DNA from 3 places in the Arthrobacter sp. 'calajunan' genome. Region 3 is predicted to be linked to each of the others. Evidence: riboswitches for the same ligand, from Rfam matches in the RefSeq annotation. Region 3 holds a riboswitch; each other region holds the start of a gene.
The links. A riboswitch is a leader RNA that binds a small molecule or an ion and turns the genes downstream of it on or off. The one in region 3 is predicted to bind thiamine pyrophosphate.

Region 1 (10,612 bases), on a different contig from region 3:
CCCACCTGAGCCAGTTCGGCAAGAAGGTCACCGAAGAGATGAAGAAGGACCTGATGGTCGGCATGGGCGAAAACGCCGGTGTCACCGACCTCGGCGACGGCTGGGCCGTGACCTTCAAGATCGAGTCGCACAACTCCCCGTCCTACGTGGAGCCGTACCAGGGTGCCGCCACCGGCATCGGCGGCATCGTGCGCGACATCATCTCGATGGGCGCCCGCCCGATCGCCGTGATGGATCCGCTGCGCTTCGGCGCGATCGACCACGAGGATTCGCAGCGCGTGGTGCACGGCGTGGTCTCCGGCATCGGCGGCTACGGCAACTCGCTGGGCCTGCCGAACATCGGCGGCGAAACCGTGTTCGACCCGATCTACCAGGGCAACCCGCTGGTCAACGCGCTGGCGGTTGGCGCGCTGCGCCACGAGGACCTGCGCCTGGCCAACGCCTCCGGCGTGGGCAACAAGGTCGTGCTCTTCGGCGCGCGCACCGGCGGCGACGGCATCGGCGGCGCCTCGGTGCTGGCCAGCGAGTCCTTCGACGACACCAAGCCGTCCAAGCGCCCTGCAGTGCAGGTCGGCGACCCGTTCGCCGAGAAGGTGCTCATCGAGTGCTGCCTGGAGCTGTTCAAGGCCTCGCTGGTCGAGGGCATCCAGGACCTGGGTGCCGCGGGCATCTCCTGCGCCACCTCGGAACTGGCGGCCAACGGCGACGGCGGCATGAATGTCGAGCTGACCAACGTGCTGCTGCGCGACTCCACCCTGACCCCGGGCGAGATCCTGATGTCCGAGTCGCAGGAACGCATGATGGCAGTGGTTTCCCCGCAGAACGTGGAAGCCTTCGAAGCCGTCATGGCCAAGTGGAACGTCGAGTACTCCTGGCTGGGCGAGGTGACCGACGACAACCGCCTGACCATCACCTGGAACGGCGAGGTCATCGTCGACGTGGACCCGAGCACCGTTGCGGTGGACGGCCCGGAATACAACCGCCCGTACGCCCGCCCGGAATGGCAGGATGCCCTGCAGGCCGACACCTTCCGTTCCTCGGAGGCCGGGAAGAACCTTCCGGCATCCGGCGAAGAACTCAAGGCCGCCGTGCTTCAGCTGATCGCCAGCCCGAACATGTGCGACAAATCCTGGATCACCCGCCAGTACGACCGCTACGTGGGCGGCAACACCGCTCTGGCCTCCCCGGATGATGCAGGCGTGGTCCGCATCGACGAGGAAACCGGCCTGGGTGTGGCCATCGCCACCGACGCCAACGGCCGCTACACCTACCTGGACCCGTACGCCGGCGCCCAGCTGGCGCTGGCCGAGTCCTACCGCAACGTCGCCACCTCCGGCGCCATCCCCGCGGCCGTCTCCGACTGCCTGAACTACGGCTCCCCCGAGGATCCGGACGTCATGTGGCAGCTGGCAGAGGGCATCCGCGGCCTGTCGGACGCCTGCATGGAGCTGGGTGTCCCGGTCACCGGCGGCAACGTCTCGCTGTACAACCAGACCGGCGACAAGGCCATCCACCCGACCCCGGTGGTTGCGACCCTAGGCAAGCTGGACGACGTCGCCCGCCGCACCCCGTCGGGCTGGCGCGAAGAGGCCGACGGCCAGGCCATCTACCTGATCGGCACCACCAAAGATGAACTGGACGGCTCCGAGTTCGCCAACCTGCGCGGACACCTCGGCGGCCTGCCGCCGAAGGTCGACCTGGCAGCCGAGAAGGCGCTGGGCGCGATCCTGATCAACGCCAGCCGCGACGGCATGATCGACTCGGCGCACGACCTCTCGGAGGGCGGCCTGGCCGCCGCGCTGTCCGAGATGGTGCTGCGCTACGGCGTCGGCGCCCGCGTGGCACTTGACGAGATCAAGTCCCGCGACGGCATCGACGCGTTCACCGCGCTGTTCTCCGAGTCGCAGGCCCGCGCCCTGGTGGCCGTGCCGCGCAGCGAAGAGGTCCGCTTCAACGACATGACCAGCGCCCGCGGCGTCACCGTGGCCCGCCTGGGTGTCGTCGACGCGCAGTCCGGCGCCCTGGAGGTCCAGGGCGAGTTCACCGTTTCGGTGGACGACCTGCGCGAAGCCCACGAAGGCACCATGGAAAAGTACTTCGGCTAGCCCCGACCGTACTGCCGCGCCACGGCGGCCGCTCCCACTTCGGGAGCGGCCGCCGTCGCGCATTTCCGGGCCGCCGCGCACCATCTCATCTCCTATAGTTGATACGTCAACAAGTTTGATGCATGATTGGGCTATCAACCTATTTCGGAAACGGGGACTGCAGATGAACGCCATCGAGAACATCGAATTCGGCATCGACACCTTCGGCGACGTGCCCAGCGGGCCGTCGGGCGAGCTGGTATCGCATGCCCAGGCCATCCGCGCCACGGTGCAGGAAGCCGTGGTCGCAGACCAGGCCGGCGTGGACGTGATCGCCGTGGGCGAGCACCACCGCCCTGAGTACGCCATCTCCAGCCCCGAAACCGTCCTGGCAGGCATCGCGACAGCCACCCGGAACATCCGCCTCAGCTCCGGGGTCACGGTGCTCTCCTCCGACGACCCGGTGCGCGTCTTCCAGCGCTTCGCCACGGTCGACGCCCTGTCCAACGGGCGAGCCGAGGTCATGCTGGGCCGCGGATCGTTCACCGAGTCCTTCCCGCTCTTCGGCTACGACATGGCCGACTACGAAATCCTCTTCGACGAGAAGATCAACCTGTTCAACGAGCTGCTGGGCGAGAAGCCGGTGACCTGGAACGGCACCACGCGCGCCGCGCTGCAGGACGTGGAGGTCTTCCCGAAGACCGAGTCCGGGCGCCTGAAGACCTGGGTGGGCGTGGGCGGTTCGCCGCAGTCGGTGATCCGCACCGCCCACTACGGCTTCCGCATGATGCTCGCCGTGATCGGCGGCTCCCCGGAGCGCTTCGCCCCGTACGTGGACCTGTACCGCCGGGCCAACGACCAGTTCGGGCACGAGACCCTTCCGGTGGGCCTGCACTCCCCCGGCTTCGTGGCAGATACCGACGAGCTGGCCCGCGAGCTGATGTTCGACGCCTACAAGGAACAGCGTGACCGGATCGGCGCCTCGCGCGGCTGGAGCCCGATGAGCCGCAGCGAATTCGAGCATGAAGCCGCCGAAGGTTCGCTGTACATCGGCTCCCCGGAGACCGTGGCGCGCAAGATCGCCACCACCGTGCAGAGCCTGGACATCGGACGTTTCGACCTGATCTACTCGGGCGGCGCAGTGGACGCCGGCGCCCGCCTGCGGGCCGTGGAACTCTACGGCACCAAGGTCATCCCGCTGGTGCGCGAAATGCTCGCCGAGAAGCCAGCCAAGATCAACAACTAAGCAGCCAGGAGGCAGAGAACATGGAGCAGCAGACCATCGGCATCCTCGGCGCCGGCAAGATCGGCACCGTGCTCGCCCGCCGCGCGCTGGCGGCAGGCTACAAGGTACTCATCGCCGGATCCGGCGACCCGAGCGCCATCGCGCTGACCATCGAGGTGCTGACCCCGGGCGCGGTCGCCGTGGACCCTGCCACCGCCGCCGGCCAGGCCGACATCGTCATCCTCGCCCTGCCGCTGGGCAAGTACCGGAGCATCCCGGCCGCGCAGCTTCAGGGCAAGCTGGTCATCGACGCCATGAACTACTGGTGGGAGACCGACGGGATCCGCGACGACCTGAACACCTCGGGGGTTTCCACCTCCGCGCTGATCCAGGACTTCCTGCCGTGCTCGCGGCTCGTGAAGGCATTCAACCACATGGGCTATCACGACCTTGAGGACGAAGCCCGTCCAGCTGGCGCCGAGCAGCGCAAGGCCATTGCGCTGGCCGGCGACCGTTCCGCGGACGTGGAGGAAACCAGCCGGATCATCGATGCCTTCGGCTTCGACCCGCTGCCGATCGGCCCGTTGGCCGAGGGCGTGCGGCTGCAGCCCGGGCAGCCGGCATTCGGCGCGAACCAGCCCCGCGAGCGGCTGGCCGAGCTCATCGGCCTGGCCGTCCCGGCGGCCCCGCTCCCCGGACAGTAGGCGCAGAGGGAAATGCCCGCCCCTTCAACCGAAGGGGCGGGCATTGACCTAGCAGGAAAGTTCCAGAGCCTAGATCTTCTTCACGATCGAGGACTTCAGTTCCATCTGGCCGAAGCCGTCGACCTTGGCGGCGATGTCGTGGTCTCCGGTGCCCTGCACCAGACGGATATTGCGCACCTTCGTTCCGGCCTTCAGCGCACTCTGCGCCCCCTTGACCTTCATGGTTTTGGTGATGCTGACGGTATCCCCGTCCTGCAGGACGTTTCCGACGGCGTCCTTGATGACTGCCTCGGCCGTTTCAACCGCCTCGGCCTCGGCATTCCATTCATGGCCGCATTCGGGGCAGACCAGCAGCGCATCCATCTGGTAGGCGTACTCGCTGGAGCAGTTCGGGCATGGCGGCAAAGTATCAGACATGGAGCTAATTTTAGTGAGCTGACCTGTTTATTGTCGACCGAATCGAATATCGGACGGAAGCGGATTCCTCTTCGCAAAGCGGGCGTTTTCCGGCTGCCGGCAGAGACCCCCTGCCAGTGGGACTCGCCCTTGCCTGGCCGGTCCGATTCGCTCATACTCAGGCTAGGAGCAGTAGCCCGAACAGCGCGGGAAGGCACACCATGTCGAAGCACAAATACAACAAGTACGGCCCCCAGGTGTCCATCTCCGCCAAGGAGGGCCTGACTCTTGAGGTGCTCAAGCTTGCCGAGAAGGCCGGAGCCCAAGCCGGGCAGGCAACAGCCAAGGAACACCTGTATCAGAGCATCGCCAGGGGGTCGCTGCTGAACGAGCAGCAGACCGACGAACTGCTGGCCGCCGCCGAACGGGCCGGGGCCGCGGCGGCGCTCACCGCGGCGCGCAAGGTCCTGGACAAGACGCTGCGCACCTCATTCAGGCCGAGCCACTACGCTCCGCCGGCTCCCGGCGCGGCGTCTGACGCAGCACCCGCTGCCGCGCAGGAGACGCGGCCGTATTCCGAAACCTACGAGGAGCCGTTGGCCCGCTATTCACCGCCGGTCAGCCAAGTCGAAGCCCCTCGGCACAAGATCGACCAGCATGTCCTGACCGTCACCCGGGTGCAGAAGCTCAGCGACCAGCTGGTGCGCCTCGTGGCCAGCGCACCGAAGCTCGACGGCTACCGCTCCAACGGCGCACTGGATGAATACGTCAAGGTGTATGCCGCGGATCCCGCCCTCGGGCTGGTTCCGCCCTACGACCTGAGAGAGCTTCGCCAGCGGCTGCCGCGCGAGCAGGTGCCGCGCTCGAAGTCCTACACCATCCGCTGGATCGATCCGGTGGTCGATGAGCTGGCCATCGACTTCGTGCTCCACGGCGAGCCCGGAACTGTCGGACACTGGGCAGGCACTGTCGAGCCCGGTGCGGCGCTGGTCATTTCCCCGGCGCGCAGCAAGACCTCCATCCAGCTGGGCGCCGACTACTATGTGCTGGCCGCGGATGAAGCCGGGATACCGGCGATCTCCAAGATCCTCGAAACGCTGCCGGAGCACGCGCAGGGTGTGGCGCTGCTTGAAATTGCCGACGAAGGAGCAATGTTTGACGTGAAACATCCCCAGGGCATTGATTTACGCTGGCTTTCCCGCGACGGCGTGCCGGCAGGACGCAGCGACGTCCTGGCCGAGGCTTTCCAGACGCTGGCGGTCCCGCACCAAGGCCTGGGTGTCGTGGCCCATGCTGAACGAAGCACCGTCAAGGCCATCAGCCGCATCTGCGACCGCTGGAACCTGTCGAAGCGCTCCAGCCACATTTCCTCCTACTGGACGCTTCGCGAAGGACGGCTGATGCGCTGACCGCTGTGCCGGCGGCCTGCCGGCCCCGGAGAAGAATCCACGAACGCAATCCACTTCGTTTGTCTTCCCGCCAGCGCATCACGACGCAGCTCCTAACGCGCGCCGGCGAGCGCGTCCCCGGCCACCGGCGCCGGCAGGCCCAGATTGCCGCGCAGCGTGCGGTGCTCGTAGGCGGTGCGGAAGCGTCCGCGGCGCTGCAGCTCGGGGATCACCAGCTCGACGAAATCCGCCAAGCCGTCGGGCAGGCTCGGCGGCATCAGGTTGAAGCCGTCAGCCGCCCCGGTATCCAGCCAGAGCTCGATCTCGTCGGCGATCATCTCCGGCGTTCCGACCAAGGTGCAGTGCCCTCCCCCGGCCGCCAGCAGCCCGAGCAGCTCGCGCACCGTCGGCTGGTGGATCTCGATCAACCGCAGGATCGTCGCGTAGCGTCCGGCCGGGCCGGTGAAGTCTGCGGCGGAGGGAAGTACGGGCACCGGTGCATCCAGCTCCCAGGCGCTGGTGTCCTGGTGCACGAATACCGCCAGCTGGGCCAGGGCCTGCTCGACGGGCAGCAGGTCGTTGAGCCTGCGCTGCTTGTCCTTGGCCTCCTCCAGGGTGCGGCCCACGTAGGCGACCAGCCCCGGCATGATGGCCAGGGCCTGCGGATCGCGCCCGGCCGCTGCGGCCCGGGAACGCACGTCCTGCGCGTAGTCCAGCGCCATCCGCCGGTCGGCGGCCACCGCGTAGATCGCCTCGGCATGGACCGCCGCGAGCTCGCGCCCCTGGGCGGAGGCCCCGGCCTGGAAGAGGACCGGGGCGCCCTGCGGCCCGTCGGGAATGTTCAGCGGCCCGCGCACCCCGAAGTGCTCGCCTGCATGGTCGATGCGCGAGAGCTTTTTCGGGTCGGTGAACACGCCTGCGCGGTCGGCCCGCACCGCAGCCGACGGGTAGGAACCGAACAGCCCTCGCAGCACCGTGATGAACTCGTTGGCGCGGCCGTAGCGGTAGGCATGGTCGCCCAGCGTTTCACGCCCGTGGTTCTGCGCCTCGGAGTCCCACATGCTGGTGACCACATTGGCCCCGGCCCGGCCTCCGGAAAGCCGGTCCAGGCTGGCCAGCATGCGGGCGGCATGGAACGGGGTGTAGAAGCTGGAGGACACCGTGCAGACCAGACCGATCCGGCTGGTGTGCTGGCTCAGCGCCGACAACAGCGTGAACGGTTCGAAGAACCAGGTCGGTCCGGCCGCCGCGGCCTCCGGGGAGACGGCCTGGCCGTCGGCCAGGAACACCGCGTCCAGCAGGCCGCGTTCGGCCAGCTGCGCCAGTTCCACGTAGTACGCGGTCTCGCCCAGCCGCTCGGCCGGGGAATCCGGCGCCCGCCAGGCCGCCTGGTGGTGCCCCGCGCCGTAGATGAACAGGTTGAACCGGGCCTGCTTCCTCGATGCGCTCATCCCTTGACCAGGCCGCCGTCGACGATCAGGTTCTGTCCGGTCACCCCGCGCGAGAGCGGCGAGGCGAAGAACAGCACCGCGTCGGCGAGCTCGGCCGGCGAGGTCACCCGGCGCAGCGGGGTACCGGAGGCGATCAGGTCGAAGACCTCTTCAGGAGTGGCGGCCGAGGCATCCGTGGTGCGCAGCAGGCCCCCGGAAACCATGTTGACGTTGATGCCTTCCGGGCCCAGGTCGTCCGCGAAGGTGCGGGTCAGCGAGAGCAGCGCCGCCTTGGTGGCGGTGTAGTCGTGGTACGGAACCACTGGGTGCTGGAACAGATTCGTACCGATGTTGACGATGCGCCCAAACCCTGTCTGGCGCATGCCCGGAAGCACTGCCTGGATCGCGGCGACGGGTGCGAGCACGGAGCCGGCGAACTGGGCCGTGAGCTCTTCGGCGGACAGCTCGTCTGCCTTGGAACGGGCATCTGCGTTGAAGGAGAAATCCACCAGCGCGTTGTTGACCAAGGTGGTGATCGGGCGGCCGAAGTGCTCGGCCGCGGCGGCGGCCAGGTCCTTCAGCCCGGCGGCGTCGCGCACGTCGGCCTGCAATGCCAGCGCCTGTCCGGGGAATGCGGCGGCAAGTTCCTCGGCCGCCTGCGACGAGCTGCGGTAGTTGACGACGACCTTCGCCCCGGCGTCCAGAAAAGCGGCGCTGATGGCCGCGCCCAGCCCGCGGGCGCCGCCGGTGACCAGCACCAGTTGTTCCTTGAGCGGCAGTGCGGTGGTGGAAGAAGCTGCGGTGTCGGTTGCTGCGTGTGCGTTCATGGTGCTCGAACTCCTTGAAGATGTGTCAAGGCGAACGGGACCCCGGCGTAGATGCGTGGCATCGAGGTATCCAGGACATTCCCTTCGCCAGTGCTAACTGGATCAGGTTCGACGGGTTTTATCTCAGCCGCATGGCGGCACCCCGTGTCACTACGTCCCATTAGTACCACAAGCCGTCCGGGACGGCCGAACACGTGTCTTCGCCGGGTGTTTCCGGAGCTACTGGATGACCTGGACTTCAAAACCCGCCGGAGCCGAGAGCTCCGGGATCAGCTCGATGACCAGATTCTCGATATTTTTCTCGTCAAGTTCGACTTCCACGACGTTTGCTTCTGTCGAGCATTGGACGACTTTTTGCTTCAGGGCGCTCTGCCCATCCCTGACGCGTAGGTCGATCTGGCCCACGCCTGAACAACTGAACTTGATCAAATAGGGACCCGGTAAGCCATCTGTTTCCAAGGAGAGTTCTTCCGGCGCAAGGGTTCCGCCTTGCTGGTACAGAAAGCGTGCGGCGTTCCATGCAACCAACCCTTGATATCCGCGCTGCTCGATTTCGCCCTGCCAGAATCCTATGCCGTCCATAGCGGTAGGGTCTGAGGATATTCCGACCATCGCCAGATACATCAGCGGCGGGTAGTGCAGTGCAACTTCTTGGCGGTGGGCGATCTCCTCAGGCGACGATTCCTCGACGGGTTGCTGGAATTGGAGGGTGTTTGACTGTTGCCTGGGCGATTCGCGATCTAGCGGGCCGAGCTGGGACACCGGAGTTGTGCAGGACGTGAGCGCAAGAATTACAGCTCCGAGCAGAGGCAGCATTTTCTTCATTCGCTCACTTGCCATCATTTTGGTACAGGTTGAGTTCGTAGGATCCGATGGTTTCGGGATCACCGGAAACCAAAATGCTGTAGCTCTCGGCGGATGGACCGATTTCAAACTCGCCGTGGGTGGTTGCTGCGGGGACCTCGCAGGTCAATGGGATCTCGACCGATGGCTCCATGCCAATTTCCGGAAAATCTACGTTGATGAAAACCTGCACGGCCGCGCGCCCAACACCCCAGCAACCAAATTCAACCTTGTAATCACCCGCTTCTTCCGCGGTGCCGCTCATGGATGTCGAATCGTTGATAACCTCTTGCTCGCCATTTTCGCCTATAAAGGTCGTGGATCGGAAAAATCCCGAAAGTCCCATGGCAAATTCGTCCACATCATCACGCGTATCAAGGTCGCCGAAGATCGGGGTAGCTCGCAGAACCTGTGTTTGCAGCTCTGAGAAAATCGGAACACCTTCTTGGTAATACTTCGCGTAGGGATCGTCACCGTGTTGTTCCGCTTCCCAGGCCGAGTCATACCCGCCGAGATCTTGCTGTTCCACGGGTTTAAGCTTGGATACGGGTGTCGTACAGGCACTGAGCAGCAGTACGCCGGCCAGCAGTGGATACAGAAACTTCTTCACAGCAACATCCCGATGGTCATTCAAATCAGCATCATGCTGACCATATTTCGTCTACCGAAAGAAAACAATACTTGTCACAGCGGATTATGGCGGCAAAATGGTAACTTTTTCAATTCAGCCTGCCAACTTCCGAGAAGAGAATCACAGCAAGACACCTGGAGCGAATCAGAGTTTCGTCGGTGCAGGCACATAGAGTCGAATGCTGGGACCGCGGATTGCAGTCCCGCCGCATATTCAAGGAGAAGTACCACCGCATGCGACTGCTGCGCCGCACCCTGTCCCTAGTTCTCGTCGCATCCACCCTCGGACTGGTTTCCTGCTCATCGCTGGCTTCCACGGATTTCACCGGGACAAACGGCGCCCAGGCCGCGACCCCGACAGCCGATCAGCAGGCGACGTATGCCACGTCCCTGAACCAATTGGAAGACATCGCCATCAAGGGTCGCGCACCGAAGACCGGCTACTCTCGCGAGCAATTCAGCAACGGATGGAAAGATACCGACAACAACGGCTGCGATGCGCGCAACGATATCCTCGCTCGCGATCTGGACAATGTTGAATACAAACCGGCCCGGGTCGACTGCGTGGTATTGAGCGGAACTTTCCATGACCCCTACACGGGCAAGACGATCAATTTCGAGCGCGGCCAAACCACAAGTTCCGCCGTACAGATCGACCATGTCGTCGCGCTGTCGGACGCCTGGCAGAAGGGCGCCCAGAAATGGAGCAAGGATGAGCGCCTCCAGTTCGCCAACGATCCGTTGAATCTCCTCGCCTCGGACGGACCCACAAACGCCGCCAAGGGCGACAAGGACGCGGCAACATGGCTGCCACCAAACAAGGACTTCCGCTGCGAATACGTGTCGCGGCAGACCCAGGTCAAGGCCAAGTACGGTGCATGGATGACACAAGCCGAGCATGATTCCATCAAGAAGATCCTGACGTCCTGCGTTTAGCAGAAGATCTTCGGAAACCGTTCTCAACCCACAGATTGAGCGTTTCCCAGTAAATTACCACTTTGGGCGTATGTTCAACCGGCTGGATTTATGGCATCATTGATGTTATTCCAGCCGATAGCGAATTGTTTTCGCGATTATTTGGCGAA
Region 2 (10,612 bases), on a different contig from region 3:
CTGGGTTCCCGCCTCCTTGCCTGCGCCGTGATGCCGGCCGCTACAGCGTCATGTCCTCCAGTGTGCGCCCCTTGGTCTCGCGGATCAGGAAGGCTACGAACACCAGGGACAGCAGCGCGAAGAACGCGTAGATGCCGTAGGCCAGGGCCAGGCCCGCCTCGGCCAGCGCCGGGAAGGTCGTGGATACGACGAAGTTGGCGATCCACTGCGCGGAGGCCGCCACGCCCAAGGCCATGGCGCGGATGGAGTTCGGGAAGATCTCGCCCAGCAGCACCCATACCGCCGGGCCCCAGGTGGCGCCGAAGCCGATCACGAACAGGTTCGCCGCGACCAGCGCGACCATGCCCCAGGAGCCGGGCAGCGAGACCGCGCCGTCCACGGTGACCGCCTGCGCGAAGGCCAGGCTCATCGCGCCCAAGGAGAGCGTCATGATGCCGGAGCCGATCATCAGTAGCAGCTTGCGGCCCAGCACGTCGATCAGCAGCACCGCCACGATCGTTGCCAGCACGTTGATCACCGAGGTGATCAGAGAAATGGTGAAGGAATCGGATTCGGCGAAGCCCACCGACTTCCATAGCGTGGTCGAGTAGTAGAAGATGACGTTGATGCCAACGAACTGCTGGAAGACCGAGAGCAGGATGCCCACCCAGACCAGCGGGTGGAAGCCGAAGCGGCCCAGCAGGTCCTTGAACTGCTGGCGTCGCTCCACATGCACGGTGGCGCGGATTTCCTCGATTTTGTCCTCGGTCGGCTTGCCGGGTTCCAGGCCCATATCGCCGGTGAGCACCGAGGCGGCCTCGACATAGCGCCCGCGCTCCACCAGATAGCGCGGGGATTCGGGCAGGCGCAGCGCCATCAGGCCGTAGAGCACAGCGGGAACGGCCAGCGACAGGTACATCCAGCGCCAGGCGGCCAGGCCGAACAGCCCCACCGCGTCCGCCGAGCCCATCACGAACACCAGCAGCGCGCTGACCAGGAAGGCCACGAAGATGCCCAGCACGATGGCCATCTGCTGCATGGAGCCCAGCCGGCCGCGGTGCGCCGCCGGGGAGATCTCGGCGATGTAGGCCGGGGCGATCACCGAGGCGAAGCCCACGCCGATGCCGCCGACGATGCGCCAGATGACCAGGTCCACGGCGCTGAAGCAGAGCCCGCAGCCGATCGCGGAGACGAGCAGCAGGATCGAGGCGATGAGCATGGTGCGCACGCGGCCTACGCGTTCGGAGACTACGCCGGCCACCCAGGCGCCCAGTGCCGCGCCGAGCAGCGCGCAGGACACGGTGAAGCCGACGGCTACCGCGTTCAGCGAGAATTCATGTTCCACGGCGTCGACCGTGCCGTTGACGATCGACGAGTCGTAGCCGAACACGAAACCGCCCAGCGCCGCCCCGAGGGCGACGAAGATCAGGCGTGCAGAGATCTTTCCATCAGATGTGGTCGCAGTCATAGTTGCTCATCGTAGCGGAATTACGGGCCCCCGTCACTTTTTGGAAAGTACCCTTACTATAAGCTCAGCTCAGCGGCTTAAGCGGGAACGGCGGCCGGAACCCGATGGGGGATTCCGGCCGCCGCAGCGGTGGAGAAGAGCGGACCTAGGCTCCGGTCTGGGACAGGTCGTTGCCGCGCAGCTTCGCCGCGGCGCTCATCAGGTGGAAGACCACCAGGGTGGCAATGGTGCCCAGGGCGATGCCGCCCAGCTTGAACTGGCCGAAGGCGATTTCGCTGGTCACCGCGATCGCGATGATCAGGCCGGTGCCGGCGGTCATCAGGTTGATCGGGTTGCCGAAGTCAACCTTCGACTCGATCCACAGGCGCGCGCCCACGATGCCGATCATGCCGTAGAGCACGATGCCCAGCCCGCCGATCACGCCCTCGGGGATGGTGCCGATCAGCGCGCCCACCTTCGGCATGAACGCCAGCGCCATCGCGGCGATCGCTGCCACCCAGTAGGCGGCGGTGGAGTACACGCGGGAGGCAGCCATCACGCCGATGTTCTCCGCGTAGGTGGTGGTGGCCGAGCCGCCGCCGAAGCCCGCCACCATGCTGGCGGCGCCGTCGGCCATCAGCGCGCGGCCGTTGAACGCGGTCAGGTCGTGGCCGGTCATCACGCCCACGGTGCGCACGTGGCCGATGTTCTCCGCGATCAGCACGAATACCGCCGGCAGGAACATCAGCGCGGTGTCCAGGTGGAAGCTCGGGGTGTTGAATTCGGGCAGGCCGAACCACGCGGCTTCGCCGACCTTGGCGAAGTTCACCTGTCCCTGGGCCAGCGCGATCAGGTAGCCGGCGACCAGCCCCACCAGGATGGACAGGCGCCCCAGCAGGCCCTTGAACACAACGGTGGCCAGCACCGTGGCGATCACTGTCAGGAACGTGGTGGCCGGGAACTTCTGCATGGGTTCCAAGGTGGCGCCGGCCAGGTTCAGGCCGATCAGCGCGACGATGGTGCCCATGACCACCGGCGGCATCAGCGCGTGGATCCAGCCGGTGCCGGTCTTCTGTACCACCAGGCCCACCAGGAACAGCAGCGCGCCGGTCATCACGATGCCGCCCAGCGCCGCGGACATGTCGTGGGCCTTGGTGGTCGCGACCACCGGGGCGATCAGCGCGAAGGAGGAGCCCAGGTAGCTGGGCACCTTGTTCCTGGTGATCAGCAGGAAGAGGATGGTCGCCACGCCCGTGAAGAGCAGGGTCGTGGTGACCGGGAACCCGGTGATCGTGGGAACCAGGATGCTGGAGCCGAACATGGCCAGGATGTGCTGCGTGCCGATGGAGATCGTCTGCGGCCAATGCAGCCGCTCATCCGGGGCAACAACCTCACCGGGGGTGATGGTCTTGCCGTTGCCGTGAATGCTCCAACTCATGCAGTCCTCCAGACTCTGCGGCCCCAACGCGTTTTAGGCCGTAGAGAATTCTACGCTCTCGGCATGGGCCTGCGCGAAAAAGGCCAGCTCGTGCTCGCTGGAACGCAGGAACGCCTGGCGCATCCGCTCGCGCTGCGCCGGGTCCGCCAGTTTCCATGCGGCGCGCACCATCCCGATGGCCTGCGCGGTGGATTCGTCGAACTCCTCCGAGGCGTAGGTCTGAAGCCAGTCGCCGTAGGGGTGGCCTTCGTAGTTGGCCGCCGCAAGCCGCTTGCCGATGTCCTGGTACAGCCAGTAGCACGGCAGGATCGCGGCGATCAGCTCCGGGTAGCTGGAATTGCAGGAGGACAGGTGGTTCACGTAGTTCAGCGTGGTGGCCGACGGGTTCGCCAGTCCTTCCACCAGGTGGCTGCGGTGCAGCTGCAGCTCGCCCTCCAGGATTTCCCCGGCGCCCTTGGCCCAGAAGCGCTGGGAATCCAGCTCAGGGGCCAGCGCGCTGGCCTGCGCCAGCACCTGCGCGTAGCGCTGCAGGTACAGGGCGTCCTGCGCCAGGTAGTATTCGAACTTCTCGCGCTCCAGGCTGCCGTCGGCCAGCTGCACGATGAACTCCAGCTCGTCAATGCCCGCGCGCAGCGGTGCGATGTCCTCCCACCAGGCGGCCATCGGATCCGCGGCGCCGAAGAAGTCGACGAAGTGGTGCACCGGCCCGTGCCCGGAGCCCACCTGCAGCTCGTCAGCGGCGCCGATGGCGCGCAACAGGTAGCCCTTGGCCTGTTCCAGCGCGGTCGCCCAGTCGCCGGTGGCGGCGAAGCGGGTGGCCAGCGCGCTGGACAGGGTGCAGCCGGTGCCATGGGTGTTTTTGGTAGCCAGGCGCGGGGAGCTGAACTCGGCCAGCACCCCGGCGGCGGAGACCAGCGCATCGGGGCACTGCGCCCCGGCCAGGTGCCCGCCCTTGGCCAGCACCAGCACGTCGTGGGCGGAGGCCAGACGCCGGGCCTGCTCCAGCACGAGCTCCCAGTCCTGCGCGGCGGCTTCGCCGAGCAGCGCGCCGAGCTCGGCGGTGTTCGGGGTGATCACGGTGGCGCGGGCCAGCAGCGGGTGCAGCGCGGCGGCGTCCTCCAGCAGGGCATCGCCGCTGGTGGCCACCATGACCGGGTCCAGCACCACCGGGGCGTTGACGGTATCCAGCCAGGCGGCGACAGCGCCGATGATCTCCTGGTTTGCCAGCATGCCGATCTTCACCGCGTCGATGCGCACATCCGCGCTGAGCGTTTCAAGCTGCGCGGTGACGAAATCCCCGTCGATGGCCTGCACTCCGCTGACCCCGCGGGTGTTCTGCGCGGTCAGCGCCGTGATCACTGCCATGCCGTAGCCGCCGTTGGCGGCAATGGCCTTCAGATCGGCCTGGATGCCGGCGCCGCCGGACGGGTCGGAGCCCGCGATGGAAAGGATGTTCACTTGGCCGCCTCCCAGGCGGAAACCAGCTGGGCGCTGGCGCTGCGCGGATCATCTGCCTGGCAGACTGGGCGCACCACGGCCATCCCGGCGCCGCCGCCGGCGCGGATGGCCGCGGCGTCATCGGCGGTCACCGCGCCGATGGCCACGCAGGGCAGCGCGGTCCAGCCGGTGCGTTCCGCGAAGCCGTCCAGGCCCAGCGGGGTGGGGTGGTCCTTCTTGGTCGGGGTGGCGCGCACCGCGCCAACACCCAGGTAGTCGATGAACTCGGCATCCAGGTTGGCCTGGGCGATCTGCTCCCGCGTGGAGGCGCTGAGCCCGATGATGCCCTCGCCGATCAGCTGGCGGGCCAGGGACACCGGCACGTCCTTCTGCCCGATGTGGATGCCGGCCACCGCGGCCCCGGCGGCGCGGGCCGCCAGGAATACGTCGATGCGGTCGTTGACCAGCAGCTGCGCCTTGCCCTCGGTCAGCTTTGCGGCCGCAAGCGTCAGCTCGAAGAACTCGCGGGCGCTTTCCTCCTTGGCGCGCAGCTGGATCCACTGGATCCCGCCGGCCACGGCTGCCTCGATCACCTCAAGGGTGCTATGCGGGCTGCAGCTGGCGGTGTTGGCCACCAGGTAGGCTCCGAGATCACGCATAGGTCTTTTCCTCACAGTTCAGGGTCTCAAGTGCGGCGGGCTCAACGGCCGCCAGGGAATCGAGGAAGGCCACGGCAAAACTGCCCGGCCCGGAGCTGGCGGCCAGCGCCTTTTCGGCGGCCAGGCCGTAGTAACCATGGGCCGCCACGGCGGCTTCGAACGGGTCCTCATGCACCGCGAGCATGCCCGCGCACACCGCACCCAGGGCGCAGCCTCCGCCGGTGATGCGGGTCAGGCCGATGCCGTTGGTGTGCACCAGCACGGTGCGCTGCGCGTCGATGATGGCGTCCGCCTCGCCGGAGATCGCGACCACCGAACCGTATTTCACTGCCAGCTCACGCCCGGCGGCGGTGGCTTCCTGCACGCTGTCCAGCGAATCCACACCTCGGCCGGAGGACTCCCAGCCGGCCAGCGCCATGATTTCCGAGGCGTTGCCGCGGATCAGCGTGGGGCGGCGGGCGACGATGCGCCGGGCGAATTCCGTGCGGACCGGCAACGCTCCGACGGCCACCGGATCCAGCACCCAGGGGGTGCCTGCGGCGCTCGCCGACTCGACAGCTTCTTCCATGGCGCGCAGCTGCTCGGTGGTGGGCGTGCCCAGGTTGACCAGCACGGCCGAGGCGGCCGCGGCGAACGGCCTGGCTTCCCCGGGCAGGTCAGTCATGGCCGGGGCCGCGCCGGAAGCCAGCAGTACATTGGCGGTGAAGTTGGTAACCACGGTGTTTGTCAGGCAGAACACCAAGGGGGATTGTTCCCGGTAATTGCGGGCAACAATAGGCAGAGTCATGCGACATCCCTCCGCTAGCTTGACCTAGTTCAGGTTCAACGGGTCTCATCTCAGTCGGCTTCTCCGACACCCCGTGTCACTGATCCCGAGGGTACGCAGATATCTGCGCAAGGACAAATCCTTAACGCCGTTGGAAGTCGGCCGGCCCATGCCGGCCGCTAGAGCCTCGGATCTTCGTAGCCCCTGCCGCGATCGATATTCTTCCGCGCTTCCCGAAGTGCCCTGGAGATTTCCGGGTCAGATCCTTCGAGGTCGTCGGCTCGTCGGTCGAGACTGCGCATGGCGCCTATGGCAAACGGCAGCGCGCAAAGTATGACCAAAACGCAGACGATCAAAATCGAAACCGGATCCACAGGTTATCCATTCCAAGCATTGCGGTGAGCTTAGGCTGAGCCTACAAAGAGGGGCGGACACCGTCAACCGAATCCCGGTTGCTCGGGAAATGATGCGGTGGTGACAGGGTTACCGAGCTATCGCGTCCTCCGCGCAACCAGCGCCTTGACCGTCGCCGCGTCCACCCCCAGCTCCGCGGCCAGTGCCCAGACCCTGTCCACTGCCTCGACCAGGTGCTCGTCCAGCGCTGGCTGCCCTGGCAGCTCATTGACCACGGTGCCCGCCCGGCGACGCGAGGAGATCAGTCCTTCGGCCTCCAGTTCCTTGTAGGCGCGGGCCACGGTGCCGGCGGCCACACCCAGATCGGCGGCCAGCGCGCGCACCGTGGGCAGCCTGCTCCCGGCGGCCAGTTCGCCCAGCGAAATCAGCGAAGCCACCTGGGCGCGGATCTGTTCATAGGGCGGCAGCGCCGAGTCCAGGTCAACGGTGATCTGGGCGCTCATCGGCGGCCCGCGTCACTGGTCTCCGGCCGCATCGAACCTTGCGGGCGCGGAAGCGCCAGCACCGCCGGCGCACAGAAGACCAGCAGACCGAACAGGGAGAAGTCGGCGAACAACTGGTATCCCATCATTGGCATGGCCACGAACGCGCCGGCGACTACGCGCAGCGAGCGGAATTCAAGCACCTGCCGATACCAGATTTCCACCTCTGCTCCCACCTGCCAGGGGATCGCCACGGAGCGGACGAGCAGGACGAATCCTGCATGCGCGGCAAGCAGTGCCGCGGCCAGCCCGGCAATGATCCACCGGTTCGGCGCGACAAATCCCCACAGCAGATCCAGCGGAGGGAAGAGCAGGAAGTACAGGCCGGCCGCCATCAGGAGTCCGGCAACGACATAGGTCCACAGCGGCAGCCGTGCGGCGGGTTTGGGCATTCGCGCGGCCGCGCGGGTCTTGATCGCCATGTACGCCAGGTAGGCGGCGTTGACCAGTAGGTAGAACAGCGTCGCGCCCGCGAGGAGGGCCAGGATGGCGGTGGCGCGTTCGGCGGTCGGCATCTCCTGCGTCTCGGAGCTCGGCAGCATTGGCCATCCGACGGCGACCAGCAGGATGGCAGCCATGGCGCTCAGATACTGCACCGCGAACAGCTGCTCGCGCAGCCGGGTGAAGGCGCTGGAGACGGCCGGCCGCAGGGATTCGAAGTTCACCGGCGGGCGCCAGAAGAACATGACGACGGTGATGGCCAGGGCGATGTAGTTGGCGGTCTGGTCCCACCGGCCCGCGAGGTCGTTCATCCGTTCCCAGTACTCGATGCCTTCGCCACCCATGGATTTGTCGGCGTCATCGGAGATCCACCGTGCCTTGAAGTGCAGGGCTTCGCCGGCGAGGCCGGCCAGGAGCACCGTCACCGTGCGGTAGAGGCGATTGAGCCAGGTGATGCGCAGCAGCCGGTTGTCGTGCTCGCTGATGCCGTCCAGCGGCTTGCGCCGCAGGATGAGGATGGTGGCGGCGAAGGCGGCGACCAGCAGGAGGACCAGGCTCAGTGCCAGATAGGGCAGGACCTCTGCGGCCGAACGCAACCCGTCCTGGGCATCGGCGGTCATGTAGTAGCCGTCGCCGTCGTCCTCGATGACCTCCGGCGTGGGGGCGAAGCCCGTGACGTCGCGGACGCTGTAAATCGCCAGCATGCCGGCGGCGAAGGTTGCCGCCATGATTCCGACCAGGGACTTGGGCACCAGCCCGGACAAGGTCCGAGGCTGCAGCGAGGCCGTGCGCTTCGGCCGGAGCTTGTGGGGCCAGGTGAACTGCCCTGCGATGTAGATGAAGGCGACCCACAGCGCCGGGGTCGCGGCCGCCCCGATGGCCTCGGGAATGCGAAGCGGCGATTCGTCGTAGTACGGGATTGCCGCGAGGGTGCTGAACCAGTCGGCCGACGTGCTGGCGAAAAATCCGATGAGCGCGCACCAGAAGGCGTGCCGGCGGGCCAGAGCCAGCCGGTCTCCGCCCTCCTTGGACGCGAGGTTGCGCAGGATCACGTAGATGACCAAGGCCGCAATCGCGAAGCTGTCGAACTGTGAAGTCAACGAATTATTCATTGGTCCCGCCTTTCGAAAAGAATGTACCAACTAGTTGATACAAAATAAAGGTGGTCGCAATCAGGTCAAGTCCAGCCCGTTGACGTAGTCTCGACTCATGGGTCTGTTTACTTCCACTCCGCTGCCCGATCCCGTCGGCGACTTCGCGCCGCCCGTGGATGAGCATCCGTCGAAAATCGCCGCCACGCTGGCGAACCTGCGCCACTCCGCCGATACCCGCATCACCCACCCGCGCCGTTTCCGCGTCCAGCAGCTGCGCGCGCTGGAGAAGATGCTCGAAGAGCACCTGGACGACTTCCTCGCCGCGCTGAACGAGGACCTAGGCAAGGGCGCCACCGAAGCGAAGTTCTCCGAGGTGGACGTGGTCCGCGCGGAGATCGACTTCGCTCTGCGCCACTTGGCCGAATGGATGGACCACACCAACGTCAAGGTGCCGCTGGCGCTGCAGCCGGCCATGGCCAAGGTCGAGCCCCGCCCGCTGGGCCTGGTGCTGATCATCGGCCCGTGGAATTACCCGCTGCAGCTCATGCTCGCCCCGCTGGTCGCCGCCATCGCCGCCGGCAATGCCGCGGTGCTGAAGCCTTCGGAGATCGCCCCGGCGACCTCCGGGGCGCTGGCCAAGTTCCTGCCGCTGTACCTGGACAACCGCGTGTTCGCCGTCATCGAGGGCGGTGTGGACACTGCCACCGAGCTGCTGGCCGCGCGCTGGGACCACATCTTCTTCACCGGAGGCGAGAAGGTCGCCAAGGTGGTCGCCGCCGCAGCCGCCAAGCACCTGACCCCCACGACCCTGGAGCTGGGCGGCAAGTCCCCGGCAGTGGTCGACAACCAGCTGCCGGCCACCGCCAAGCGCCTGGCCTACGCGAAGTTCATGAACGCGGGCCAGACCTGCGTGGCCCCGGACTACGTGCTGACCATCGGCGACTCGGCGCCGCTGATCGAGCGCCTGGGCCAGACCATCCACAGCTTCTACGGCAAGGACCCGTTGACGCACCCGGACTTCGGGCGCATCGCCAGCCACCGCCATTTCCAGCGCCTGCTGGACATGTTCGAGCAGGGCGAGGTGGTGCACGGCGGGCAGTACGACGAGCAGACCCTGCGCATCACGCCGACCATCATGCGCAATGTCGACCTCGAAGGCACGCTGATGCAGGAGGAGATCTTCGGCCCGATCCTGCCGGTGATCGAAGTGGCCACCTTCGAGGAGGCCCTGGAATTCATCGCTGCGCGGCCCACCCCGCTGGCCGCCTACCTGATGAGCGAAAGCCCGCGGCTGCAGTCGATCTTCTCCGACCGGGTGCGTGCCGGCGCGATCGTGCACAACGCGCCGCTGGCCCAGATGATCGTTCCGTCCCTGCCGTTCGGCGGCGTCGGGGCCAGCGGAATGGGCTCCTACCACGGCAAGCACGGCTTCGACCGTCTTTCGCAAATGCGCTCGGAACTGAGCAAAACTACGGTGGTCGATACTCTGAGCGCGATATATCCTCCATATTCTTGGGCTAAGCGAAAGATTATTGATCGCTTACTGTAGCGCGGTTCATAGCTTTTGAACTCGCCGGGGTGCTTGGATTGAAAGGTTGGATTTTTCTATGCACCAGGAGCTGTAACGCATGAGTGAGCCCGCACCGTCCCAAGACGGTCTGAAGCGTGGTCTCAAGGCCCGTCACCTGCAGATGATTGCAATTGGCGGATCGATCGGAACCGGACTGTTCGTCGCCTCCGGCGGAGCCATCGCCGACGCGGGCCCCGGGGGAGCGCTCATTGCCTACGGCCTGATCGGCCTCATGGTGCTGCTGCTGATGCAGTCGCTGGGCGAAATGAGCGCGCGGCTCCCGGTCGCCGGCTCCTTCCAGACCTATGCCACTGTCTTCGTGAACCGGCATTTCGGCTTTGCCATTGGTTGGAACTACTGGTTCAACTGGGCGATCACCGTCGCCGCCGAGCTGGTCGCCGCGGGCATCATCATGTCCTACTGGTTCCCCAATTCCCCGAGCTGGATCTGGGCGGCGCTCTTCCTGGCGCTGCTCACCGGCCTGAACGCCCTGTCCGCCAAGGCCTTTGGCGAGGGCGAGTACTGGCTGGCGATGATCAAGGTCGTCACCGTGATCGTGTTCCTGATCTGTGGTGTGGCGATGATCTTCGGCATCATCGGCGGAACCTCGCCCGGCTTCAGCAACTGGACCGAAGGCGAGGCGCCGATCGTCGGCGGCTGGCTGTCCATCGTCTCGGTCTTCATGATCGCCGGCTTCTCCTTCCAGGGCACCGAGCTGATCGGCGTGGCAGCCGGCGAGGCGGAGAACCCCAAGCGCGACATCCCGAAGGCCATCAAGGCGATCTTCTGGCGCATCATGCTGTTCTACATCGGCGCGATCTTCGTGATCGGCATGCTGATCCCGTACCTGGATCCCTCGCTGCTCTCCTCCGAGGCATCCGACAT
Region 3 (10,612 bases):
CACCATCAAGCCCAGCAGGCGCATGCCCGCCAAGGCACCGAGCACAAAACGGTGCGGCACCTTCAGCTGCTGGGACAGCGCGCCGCCCAGGTCGCTGGGGTTCGTGGTGGACAGCAGCAGCACCATCGGCACCGCCATGGCCAATGCGCGCAGCCCCGTGGCGACGCCTCCGGCCACCGAGCCCTCGGTGATGTCGAAGATCCCCAGATCCAGCAGCACCCGTCCCGAATCCTGGCCCACCAGGGCGATGCCCCAGGCCGCCAGGACGCCGGCCGCCAGCAGCGGCCAGCCGCGGCGGAAGAACCCGCCGATGCCCAGCCCCGCCAGCGGCAGCATCAGCAGCGTGGCCGCGATGACCACCGCCGCCGAAACCCAGTCCACCGTGCTGATCAGCGGCAAAGTGGCCCCGGCGATCGCGCCGAACTTGGCCAGCGGATTGATCTTCGCCAGCCAGCTGTCCCCCACCGGGGCGTCCAGCATCGGCCCCGACGAGGTCCTCGCGGCGGCCACCTCGGCCGGCGCCAGCACCAGCTCGTCGGCCCCCAGCGCCGCGGCGAAATGCTCGTCATGGGTCACCGCGATGATCGCGGTGGATTCGGCGAGTTCCTCGATGAGCAGTTGCGCCAGCTCGCGCCAGGTGTTCGCGTCCTGCCCGAAGGTCGGCTCGTCAAGGATCACCACGTCCGGCGAGGCGGCCAGCACTGTGGCCACCGACAACCGGCGCTTCTCCCCTCCGGAAAGCGTGAACGGGTTGGCTTCGGCCAAGTCCTGCAGGCCAAGCCGCTCCAGCAACTCCTGCACCCGGGCCTCGACCTGCCGCGGATCGTACTTCTGCTCCTCGGCCGCGCCGTGCCTGGCGCGCAGCGGCGCGAAAGCCAGCTCCTCGCGCACGGACTGGGTGACGAACTGGTGCTCGGGTTCCTGGAACACCGAGCCGATGCGGGCGACCAGCGCTCCGGCCTTCCAGCTGAACGGCGAGGGCGGCAACCCGTCGGCCAGCTGGGGGCTGGCGGCGAACTGGCCTGACACAGGTTGCAGCAGCCCGCCCAGGGTCAGTGCCAGCGTGGACTTCCCTGCCCCGTTCTCCCCGCGGATCACCAGGGCCCTGCCGCCGGTGACCTCGAAGCTGGCCGGGGCGGTGCGCACAGCATGCTCGCCCCGCGCGCAAACCAGCTCCTCGGCGTGCAGCATCGGGGCGCCGCCGGCCCTCGGCGCCGGCGAGGTCTGCGGAACATAGCCCGGAATCCAGACCCCTGCCTGCGCCAATTCGGCGCGCACCGCCGCGTCCCCGGCCAGCGCCTCGGGGTGCAGGTCGTGGGCGATCCCCCCGCCGGGGGCCAGCACCAGCACCCGATCCACCTGCCGGGCCCACGCCTCCAGCCGGTGCTCCACCACGATCAGCGTCGCCCCGGTGGACTCCACGGCGCCGATCACTGCATCGCGCAACGGCGGGATGCTGCCCGGGTCGATATTCGCGGTCGGCTCGTCAAGCAGCATCAGCCCGGGGCGCATGGCCAGGATCCCGGCCAGGGCCAGGCGCTGCTTCTGCCCGCCGGACAGTTCCTGCGTGCGATGTTCGTAGCCCAGTGCGCCGAGCCCCACGGCGTCAAGCGCCTGCGGGATCCGCTCGCGGATCTCCTGCGGGTCGACGCCCAGGTTCTCGGCGCCGAAGGCGACGTCGTCACCCACCCGGCTCTGCACCACCTGGGTTTCCGGATCCTGCTGCATCAGGCCCACCGGGAAGCTGCGCGCGAACGCGTCCTGCCCGCCGACCAGCAGCTCGCCGGTGGGACCGGCGTCCTGGTCGACTTCGAGCACGCCGGCCAGCGCATGCAAGAAGGTGGATTTGCCGGCCCCCGAGGGGCCCAGCAGGAGCACCTTCTGACCTGCAGGGATCTGCACGTCAAGTCCGGCGATGGCCGGGCGGTCGCGCTCGGCATGCTGCCAGGTGAAGCCGCGCGCGCTGATCTCCACACCCTGCCGGGTCAGCGGGGCCGTACGCCCGTTGGCGGCGGCGCTCATTTGCGCACCGCAAGCGCCGGTTCCAGGTGCGCGCGGCGGCTGGCGAGGTTGCTCAGCGCGCCGGTGCGGGCCAGCGCCCGGGTAATCCACCAGGACAGCAGGCCGGCGACGACCAGGCCAGACACGGCGGTGGCTCCCACGTGGAACAGCTTCATGAACTCGGTGTATTCGGCCACGCTGCCCACGACGTAGGCTTCGCTGAGGCCGGCAAACAGGCCCGAGCCCAGGCCTGCAAGCAACGCCACCGGCAGGTTCCAGCGACGGTAGCGGAACAGCGCGAACACCAGCTCGGCGCCCAGGCCCTGGACCAGGCCGGAAATCAGCACCGGCATGCCCCAGTGCGTGCCCAGCAGCGCCTCGACCACGGCGGCCAGCACCTCGCAGAACAGTGCGGCGCCGGGCTTGCGGATGATCAGCGCGCCGAGCACCGCCGGGAACAGCCACAGGCCGGTAAGCAGGGCAGTGCCGGGTGGGAAGGCGGTGAAGGCCAGCGAGAACAGGCCGTAGCTCGCGGACCAGGCCCAGAAGACCACGCCGGAAGCGACGGCGATGACCGAGGCGATGACGATATCGACTACGCGCCAGGTGCTGCGCTGCGTCGTGCGGGTTGTGCTCATGAGGTGTCCTCCTTGATCAGGAGGGGGGATGAACGGAATCGGGGCGCTGTCCAGCGCCGGTCCGCATCCGAGATGCTCGACTTCCTTCGCCGGTACTAACCGGAGCAGGTTCGAGGGTCTGCGATCTATCGCACTCTCAGCGCCTTTCGCCGCGAACGGCTTGACGCTCCCCTGTCGGAATAATTACTGCCCACCCACCATACCGCAGGTAAGCTGGCAACGGAACGATAAGTCACAACGTTGAACGTGAGGTCCACATGAACGCAGTACAAAAGCTCATCGCAACCGGCATTTCCCTGGGTGCGGGCTTCCTCGGCAGCAAGCTGGTCGATCAGGTCTGGAAGGGTTTCACCGGCAACACCGCCCCGCGCAAGGGCAGCGAGGAAGCCGCCGAGGCTTCCATGCGCCAGGCGCTGGGCTTCGCCGTGTTCTCCGCCGTGGTCGCAGCGGTCATCCAAGTGCTGGCTGATCGCGGCACCACCAAGGCCATCGCCAAGTTCACCAAGTAGCACTCCAGCGCAACAGCAGCGGGGCATTGCCTGCTCAGGGAATGGCCCGCTGCTGTTGGTTGAAGTTATTTCGCGTCCGGCCCGGTCTCCTGCGGATCAATTTCCGGCACGGTCCCGGTGTGCGGGGCGGAGGTCACCTTCTCCACGACCTGGCGCAGCTCGTCGGAGTACAGGGTCTCCTTGGCCGCGTGCTTGGTGCGGTAGCCGGCGCGGCCGATCATGTGCGCAGACACCGGGGCGGTCAGCAGCTGCATCGCCCAGGCAAGGACGAGGACCGGGATGACGGTCCAGCTGCGCAGGTGGATGGCCAGTCCGGCGAAGATCAGCAGGAAGCCCAGCACCTGGGGTTTGGTGGCCGCATGCATGCGGGTGAGCATGTCGGGAAAGGTCAGCAGGCCGATGCCGGCAATCAGGGACATCAGGCAGCCCAGAATCAGCAGCACGGCGACGAGGATGTCGAGGAAAAGGTCCATTACGCGTTCCTCTGATCCGAGACATAGCGCGAGACGGTCACCGAGCCGATGAACCCGATGGTGCAGGCGGCGACCACGAACAGCACGTAGTCGGTGTGCCTGTTCAACGCCATCTCCAGGCACAGGGCCGCGGAGATGATCAGCAGCATGACATCCAGGGCCAGCACCCGGTCGAGGATTGAGGGGCCTTTCGCCACACGGACCAGGCAGGCGATGGCGCCCAGCCCGAGCAGGCTGCCGCAGATCCAGACGACAACTTCGATCATGGCTTCTCCTTTGTCCTTCTCACGCGGGGGCTGCATTCGTTCTTGATGGCTTCGTACTCGTCCTGGCTGCCGATGGCCATGATCAGGCGGCGTTCGATGTCGCGGATGTTCTCCCGCGCCTTCGCGACCTCCTGGGCCGAGTCGACGTCGATGTAGTGCAGATACAGGGTCGAGGAGCTGCGGTCCACGTCGAGCACGAAGGACCCGGGAATCAGCGTCAGCACATGGCCCACGGTCATCACGATCAGGTCCGAGTCGGTGCGCAGCGGCACCGCGATCACCGAGCTGCGCGTCTTCTTCCCGCGCACCACCGCCAGCCAGGCGACGTGGACGCTGGCGGCGACGACCTGGCCCAGGAACCATCCGAACAGCTTGACGCAGTACCAGAGGTTCAGCCGCCCGGAGAGCACCACCGGCGGCAGCGGGAACAGGTTCACGATGACCAGCGCGATGACGGCGCCAAAGATCAGGTTGCCCGGGGAGAAGTCCTGCCAGAGCGCTCCCCAGACGAAAACCAGCAGGAGCAGCAGCGGCCACTCCTGCTTGAGCGTGGCGCGGTGGCGGACGCCGGCGGTGTCCAGCGCGTCGTCGATGCGCTGGTCGCGCGGGGCCAGGTTCTTGTTCGGCATGTTGTCCCTCCGCTCAGTAACTCAGGATGGCGTTGATGTACGGTTCGTGGGCGATCAGCTGCGCCGCCACTCGCTGGCAGAACTCGAAGATCGGCCCGGCGAACACCGTCAGCGCGATGCCCGCCACCACCAGCGAGCCGGTGGCGTAGCGCATGCCCCAGGGCAGCGCCTCGGATTCGAGTTCGCGGGCCAGCTTCAGGCCCAGGTGCGGCGCCTGGGCGCCGCCGGCGGCGGTCTGGTCCGCGACCTTCGCCGCCTCGTCCACCAGGTCCGGGTTGGGGATCTCGGCGTCCGCCGCGCGGCGCCAGAACATGCGGGCCCACACGCGGATGATCGCCAGCAGGGTCAGCAGGCTGGTCAGCAGGCCGGCGGCGATGACCACCCAGGTCAACGCGTCTGCATCCTGCGCGGCCGCATGCAGCAGCCCGAACTTACCCAGGAAGCCGGAGAACGGCGGGATGCCGCCCAAGTTGATGGCCGGGATGAAGAACAGCAGCGACAGCGCCGGGGACAGCTTGGCCAGCGATCCCAGCCGGGTCACGTTCGCGCTGCCGGCGCGGCGCTCGATCAGCCCCGCCACCATGAACAGCGAGGTCTGCACGATGATGTGGTGGCCGACGTAGTAGATGGTCGCCGCGATGGCCAGCTCGCCGCCCACGGCCACGCCGAAGATCAGGTAGCCGATGTGGCTGGTCAGCGTGAAGGACAGCATACGCTTGAAGTCGGTCTGCGCGATCGCGCCGAGGATACCGATGACCATGGTCAGCGCCGCGACCACCAGCAGCCCGGCGTTCACCGCGCCTCCCGGGAACAGCAGCGTCTCGGTGCGCACGATCGCGTACACCCCCACCTTGGTCAGCAGGCCGGCGAACACCGCGGTCACCGGGGCCGGGGCCGTCGGATAGGAGTCCGGAAGCCACAGCGACAGCGGGAAGACCGCCGCCTTGATGCCGAAGGCGATCAGCAGCAGCACATGCAGGATCAGCTGCGGTCCCTGGTCAAGCTGCGGCAGCTTCCCTGCCAGGTCCGCCATGTTCACGGTGCCGGTCGCCGCGTAGGTCATCGCGATGCCCATCAGGAAGATCACCGAGGAGACCACGGAGACCACCACATAGGTGGTGCCCGCGCGGATGCGCTCGGCAGTGGCGCCCAGGGTCAGCAGCACGTAGCTGGCGGTCAGCAGGATCTCGAAGCCGACATACAGGTTGAACAGGTCAGCTGCCAGGAACGCGTTGGACACGCCGGCCAGCAGGATCAGGTAGGCCGGGTGGAACACCGACACCGGCCCGGGTTCGTCCCCGTCGGCCAGGCCCTGGCTGGTCGCGTAGAACAGCACCGCCAGCGACACCAGGGTGGAGATCAGCAGCATGAAGGCGCTGAAGCCGTCGACCATCAGCGAGATGCCCCACGGCGACTGCCAGCCGCCGATATGCACCGCGTAGCTCTCCCCGCCCCACACGGCGGCCAGCATGCCGGCTTCCAGGAGCAGGGTCACGCACAGGATGCCGATGGTGATCAGGCGCTGCAGCTTGATGCGGCGGCGGACCAGGAAGGCGGCGCCGGCGCCGAAGATCGGCAGTACCACCGCCAGCGGAGCAAGATCCAGGAAATTCACTCTTCCCCCTCGCGAATCGGTCGGCCTTCTTCGTCAACGAACTCGGTCGTGTCCTCGGCCACCGGCGAATCTTCCTCTTCGTCATAGGCGGTGGACTGCGACACCTTGATGTCTTCGGTGTCGTCGGCCAGCACGTCGGCGCTGGTCAGCGTCCAGGAGCGGTAGATCATCGCGAGCAGGAACGCGGTCACCGCGAAGGTGATCACGATCGCGGTCAGGATCAGCGCCTGCGGCAGCGGGTCGGAGTACTGATCGGCGGGCAGGTCGGGCTTGAACAGCGGCGCCGCGCCCTTGCGCCCGCCGGCCGTCAGGATCAGCAGGTTCACCCCGTTGCCCAGCAGCATGATGCCCAGCAGCACGCGGGTCAGGGTGCGTTCGAGCACCAGGTAGAACCCGGTGGCCAGCAGCACCCCGGTGATGACCAGGAAAGTGATGTTCACGCTCATCGGCCGACTCCCGTCTGCGACGCTTGGATTGGGTCATGCTGTTCGATGGGGCTGCGGCCCTCGGAGAGCAGGTCGATCTCGCTGCCCAGCGAGCGCAGCACGTCCTGCACCAGGCCGAGCACCACCAGGTACACGCCGATGTCGAAGATCGTGGAGGTCACGAACTTGTGCTCGCCGAAGACCGGAAGCCAGAACTCCCACGCGTAGGTCGTGAAGATCTCGTCCCCCGCGAACAGCGGCATGATCCCGGACAGCCCCGCCAGCGCGATGCCGCCGCCGATCAGCATGCCCGGAGCGATGCGCATGGACTCGGACAGCTCGATGCGCCCGCCGGCCAGGTAGCGGATGGTCAGCGCCAGGCCGGCGATCAGGCCGCCGGCGAACCCGCCGCCGGGGGTGTTGTGCCCGGCCAGCAGCGTGTACACGGACATGATCAGCACCGAGTGGAACATCAGGCGGGTGACCACTTCGAAGATGATCGAGCGGCGTTCGGCCACCAGGGTGTTGCCGGCCATCAGCCAGTCCTGGTTGGAGCTGGCGGCGAAGCGCCGGGCGATGCGCAGCTCGACCTCCTTCTCCGCCTGGGAGCCCATGGCCTCGGAGCCGGAGTCGATGCTGCCCGGGGCCACCTGGTGGGCGCGCACCCTTCGGCCGAAGCCGCGGCCGGCGAAGATCAGCGAGGCCACGCCGGTGGCCGCAGCGGCCAGCACGGTGATTTCCCCGAAGGTGTCCCATACGCGCATGTCCACCAGGGCCACGTTCACGACGTTTTTGCCGAAGCCCTCGTAATAGGCAAGTTCCGGCCATTCCAGAGAGATCGGCGCCTGCCCGCGGGCTGCCATCATCGCGATCGCGATGTACACGACCATGATCGACAGCGCGATCGCCAGGATCGCGCGGCCCCACTTGATGCGGGTCAGCCCAACCCACAGGCGCTTGGGCAGCGCGCGCAGCGCCAGCACGAAAGAGACCAGCACGATGGTTTCCACCAGCAGCTGGGTCAGCGCCAGGTCCGGGGCGCCCTGCAGGGCGAAGATCGCGACCATGCCGTAGCCGGTCACCGAGACCATCAGCACCGCCATGAAGCGCTTGGGCGCGGCGATCGCGATCACGCAGCCGGCGATGATGATCGCCCCGATGATCAGCTGCGCCGGATGGTCGGCAATGACCCAATTGGTCGGCCACGGGGTTTCCACCGCCAGCGCGATGCCCAGCGGCAGAACCAGCACCACGGACAGGATCACACCCAGGTAGAAGGACAGCGAACCGCGCTGGGTGCGGCCGGTGATCCAGATGGCCGCCATGTCCAGCACGTTCACCGACATGCGGTACAGCTCCTCGGCGGAGGTGACCATGCGGCGCAGCGGCGCGCCGGTATCGGTGCGCCGGCGGATCCAGTAGAAGAACAGGCCAAGCCCCACCGAGATCGCGCTCAAGCCCAGGGCCGCGTTGAACCCGGCGAAGGCCGCCAGGTGCATGTCCGGGGCCCCGCCCTGCAGCGCGGACCAATGCTTGGAGAGCAGCTCCACCGGGTACGGGAACAGCCCGAACCCCAGGGTCAGGGTGCTCAGCACCAGCAGCGGGGTCAGGAAGATCAGCGTCGGCGGCTTGCAGACCAGCGGGTCGACCTTGTACTTCTTCACGCCGAACGCGCCGAAGAAGAAACGCAAGGAGTAGGCCATGGTCAGCGCGGCGCCCAGCACCATGCCGATCAGCGCGTACGGGCCCCACCTGGTGTCCAGGTGCAGCGCCGATTCGTAGACAGCTTCCTTGGCCACGAAGCCGAGCAGCAGTGGCAGCCCCGCCATGGAGGCCGCGGCGATGCCGGCCGCGGTGGTCAGGATCGGCATCGCATGGCGCAGCCCGGTGAGCTTGCGGATGTCGCGGGTACCGGTGTTGTGGTCGATGATGCCCACCGACAGGAACAAGGTGGCCTTGAACAGGCCGTGGGCCAGGGTCAGCGCCAGCGCCGCGAAGGCGGCGTCCGGTGTGCCCAGGCCGAAGACGGCGATGATGAAACCCAGCTGGGAGACGGTGCCGAAAGCCAGGATCAGCTTCAGGTCGTACTGCTTCAGCGCGCGGAACCCGCCGATGAGCATGGTGAGCAGGCCGATGCCGACGGTCATCGGCACCCACAGGCCTGTCTCGGCGAATCCGGGAGCCAGTCGGGCGATCAGGTAGACGCCTGCCTTGACCATCGCGGCGGCGTGCAGGTAGGCGGAGACCGGGGTGGGCGCCGCCATCGCCCCGGGAAGCCAGAAGTGGAAGGGCACCAGTGCGGACTTGGACAGCGCGCCGACGATGATCAGCGCCACTGCCACGTCGGTGTAGGTTCCCAGCGCGACCAGTTCGCCGGAGGCTGCGATGATCTCGGAGAGCTGGTAGCTGCCGGTCTGGGTGCCCAGCATCAGGATGCCGGCGAGCATCACCAGGCCGCCGAAGGTCGTAATGATCAGCGCGTTCATGGCCGAGCGGCGCGCGGTGATCAGGGCCTGGCTGAAGCCGATCAGCAGGTAGGACAGCACGCTGGTGATTTCCCAGAAGATGAACATGATGATCACGTCATCTGCGGTCACCAAACCGGTCATGGCGCCGGCGAACGCGACCATCTTGGCTGCGAAGCCGCCGATCTGCGGGTCGTCGTTCTTGAAGTAGCGCGCGCAGTAGAACAGCACCAGCGCGCCCACGCCCAGGATCAGCAGCAGGATCGTGGCGGACAGGGTGTCCATGCGGAAGTTCAGCCCGATGTTCAGCCCGGGGATCCAGTCGATGCGGATCGAGGGCGGGGCGTTCGGGGCCCCGGAGGCCAGCGACTGGTCGGAGGCCAGCACGGCGGGCAGCTTGGTGAGCAGCCAGATGAATCCCGCGGCAGGAACCGTCGCGACGACGTAGAACGCGTTGCGCTTCAGCACCCGGAAAAGCAGTGGGCACAGCAGTGCTGTGGCAAACAGTGCACTGAGAATGATGAGCACGCGTCTCCTCTGTCGACTGGAAATGGGGCAGAGTTCGACGACCAAAAATAGCCGGCACTTGTAATTTTATCAGTCTGGGCTCAGACTTCCTTCATGTCAGAGCGTTTCCATGCCGTCATCTCGGCGGTTCGGACGGCACATCTATCGCGCCCGGCCCTACGCCAGCCCTCCGCCGCTTCTCTCGAATTCATCTGCTGATTACCGCAAACGGGTACTATGCGAGCATGAGTTTCAATCAGCGAACGCAGCCGGTTCCTCCAGCAGAGAAATGGCTGACCAAGTACACCTGGGCGTGGGCCAGCTGGGACTGGGGCCAGGCCGCGATCAACGCGGTGATGATCACCTTCGTGTTCACTGTGTACCTGACCAGCGAACTTTTCGGCGACAAGGACCATGCTTCGCTCGTGCTCTCGCAGGCGCTGGCCATCGGCGGGGTACTCATCGCCCTGCTGGTACCGGTCACCGGCATGCGAGCCGACGCCGCCGGGCGCCGCAAGCTGTGGATCATGGTCAACACCATCGCGCTGGTGCTCATCTGCGCCGCCGGCTTCTTCGTCTACCCCGATCCCGGTTTCCTGTGGTTCGGCGCGCTGCTGATCGCGGCGATGTCGGTGGCCAGCGAGTTCGCCGGGGTGAACTACAACGCGGTGCTCAACCAGATCTCCACCCCCGCCACGGTCGGCAAGGTCTCGGGCTTCGGCTGGGGCATGGGCTACGTGGGCGGCATCCTGGCGCTGGCCCTGGTGCTCTTCGGCTTCGTGGATCCGATCTTCCAATGGCCCGGAGCCTCCACGGAGAACTCGCTGAACCTGCGGCTGGTCGCGGTGTTCTCCGCGCTGTGGTGCCTGGTGTTCGCGCTGCCGCTGTTCTTCCTCATCCCCGAATCCCGCGCCGCGATGAACGAGAAGATCCCGCTGCGTAGCTCCTACGCGGTGCTGTTCCGGCGCATCGCAAGCCTGTGGCGCGAGGACAAGAACCTGATCTTCTTCCTGCTCTCCTCCGCGGTGTTCCGCGACGGCCTGGCGGCGATCTTCACCTTCGGCGGCGTCATCGCCGCCGGCAC

Region 1: it holds a riboswitch for thiamine pyrophosphate, as region 3 does, so the genes downstream of both, RF641_RS12500 (3-oxoacyl-ACP reductase) here and RF641_RS13260 (ECF transporter S component) in region 3, are expected to answer to the same signal.
Region 2: it holds a riboswitch for thiamine pyrophosphate, as region 3 does, so the genes downstream of both, thiM (hydroxyethylthiazole kinase) here and RF641_RS13260 (ECF transporter S component) in region 3, are expected to answer to the same signal.

What each region holds. Positions count from the first base shown of each region.
Region 1 covers NZ_JBKZDY010000007.1:127,525-138,136, reverse strand. The annotation lists gene purL (phosphoribosylformylglycinamidine synthase subunit PurL) at 1-2,105, shown strand, start outside; gene RF641_RS12525 (LLM class flavin-dependent oxidoreductase) at 2,269-3,330, shown strand; gene RF641_RS12520 (NADPH-dependent F420 reductase) at 3,351-4,013, shown strand; gene RF641_RS12515 (zinc ribbon domain-containing protein YjdM) at 4,083-4,430, opposite strand; gene RF641_RS12510 (siderophore-interacting protein) at 4,631-5,818, shown strand; gene RF641_RS12505 (LLM class flavin-dependent oxidoreductase) at 5,911-7,248, opposite strand; gene RF641_RS12500 (3-oxoacyl-ACP reductase) at 7,245-8,054, opposite strand; TPP riboswitch at 8,116-8,209, opposite strand; gene RF641_RS12495 (hypothetical protein) at 8,274-8,879, opposite strand; gene RF641_RS12490 (hypothetical protein) at 8,884-9,507, opposite strand; gene RF641_RS12485 (HNH endonuclease family protein) at 9,762-10,463, shown strand.
Region 2 covers NZ_JBKZDY010000009.1:11,331-21,942, reverse strand. The annotation lists gene RF641_RS13755 (sugar porter family MFS transporter) at 41-1,447, opposite strand; gene RF641_RS13750 (uracil-xanthine permease family protein) at 1,593-2,864, opposite strand; gene thiD (bifunctional hydroxymethylpyrimidine kinase/phosphomethylpyrimidine kinase) at 2,898-4,322, opposite strand; gene thiE (thiamine phosphate synthase) at 4,319-4,960, opposite strand; gene thiM (hydroxyethylthiazole kinase) at 4,953-5,747, opposite strand; TPP riboswitch at 5,737-5,831, opposite strand; gene RF641_RS13730 (GntR family transcriptional regulator) at 6,218-6,583, opposite strand; gene RF641_RS13725 (hypothetical protein) at 6,580-8,175, opposite strand; gene RF641_RS13720 (aldehyde dehydrogenase family protein) at 8,273-9,706, shown strand; gene RF641_RS13715 (amino acid permease) at 9,786-10,612, shown strand, end outside.
Region 3 covers NZ_JBKZDY010000008.1:76,495-87,106, reverse strand. The annotation lists gene RF641_RS13265 (ATP-binding cassette domain-containing protein) at 1-2,022, opposite strand, end outside; gene RF641_RS13260 (ECF transporter S component) at 2,019-2,639, opposite strand; TPP riboswitch at 2,704-2,822, opposite strand; gene RF641_RS13255 (DUF4235 domain-containing protein) at 2,897-3,148, shown strand; gene mnhG (monovalent cation/H(+) antiporter subunit G) at 3,214-3,621, opposite strand; gene RF641_RS13245 (monovalent cation/H+ antiporter complex subunit F) at 3,621-3,887, opposite strand; gene RF641_RS13240 (Na+/H+ antiporter subunit E) at 3,884-4,516, opposite strand; gene RF641_RS13235 (Na+/H+ antiporter subunit D) at 4,530-6,131, opposite strand; gene RF641_RS13230 (Na(+)/H(+) antiporter subunit C) at 6,128-6,577, opposite strand; gene RF641_RS13225 (Na+/H+ antiporter subunit A) at 6,574-9,549, opposite strand; gene RF641_RS13220 (MFS transporter) at 9,774-10,612, shown strand, end outside.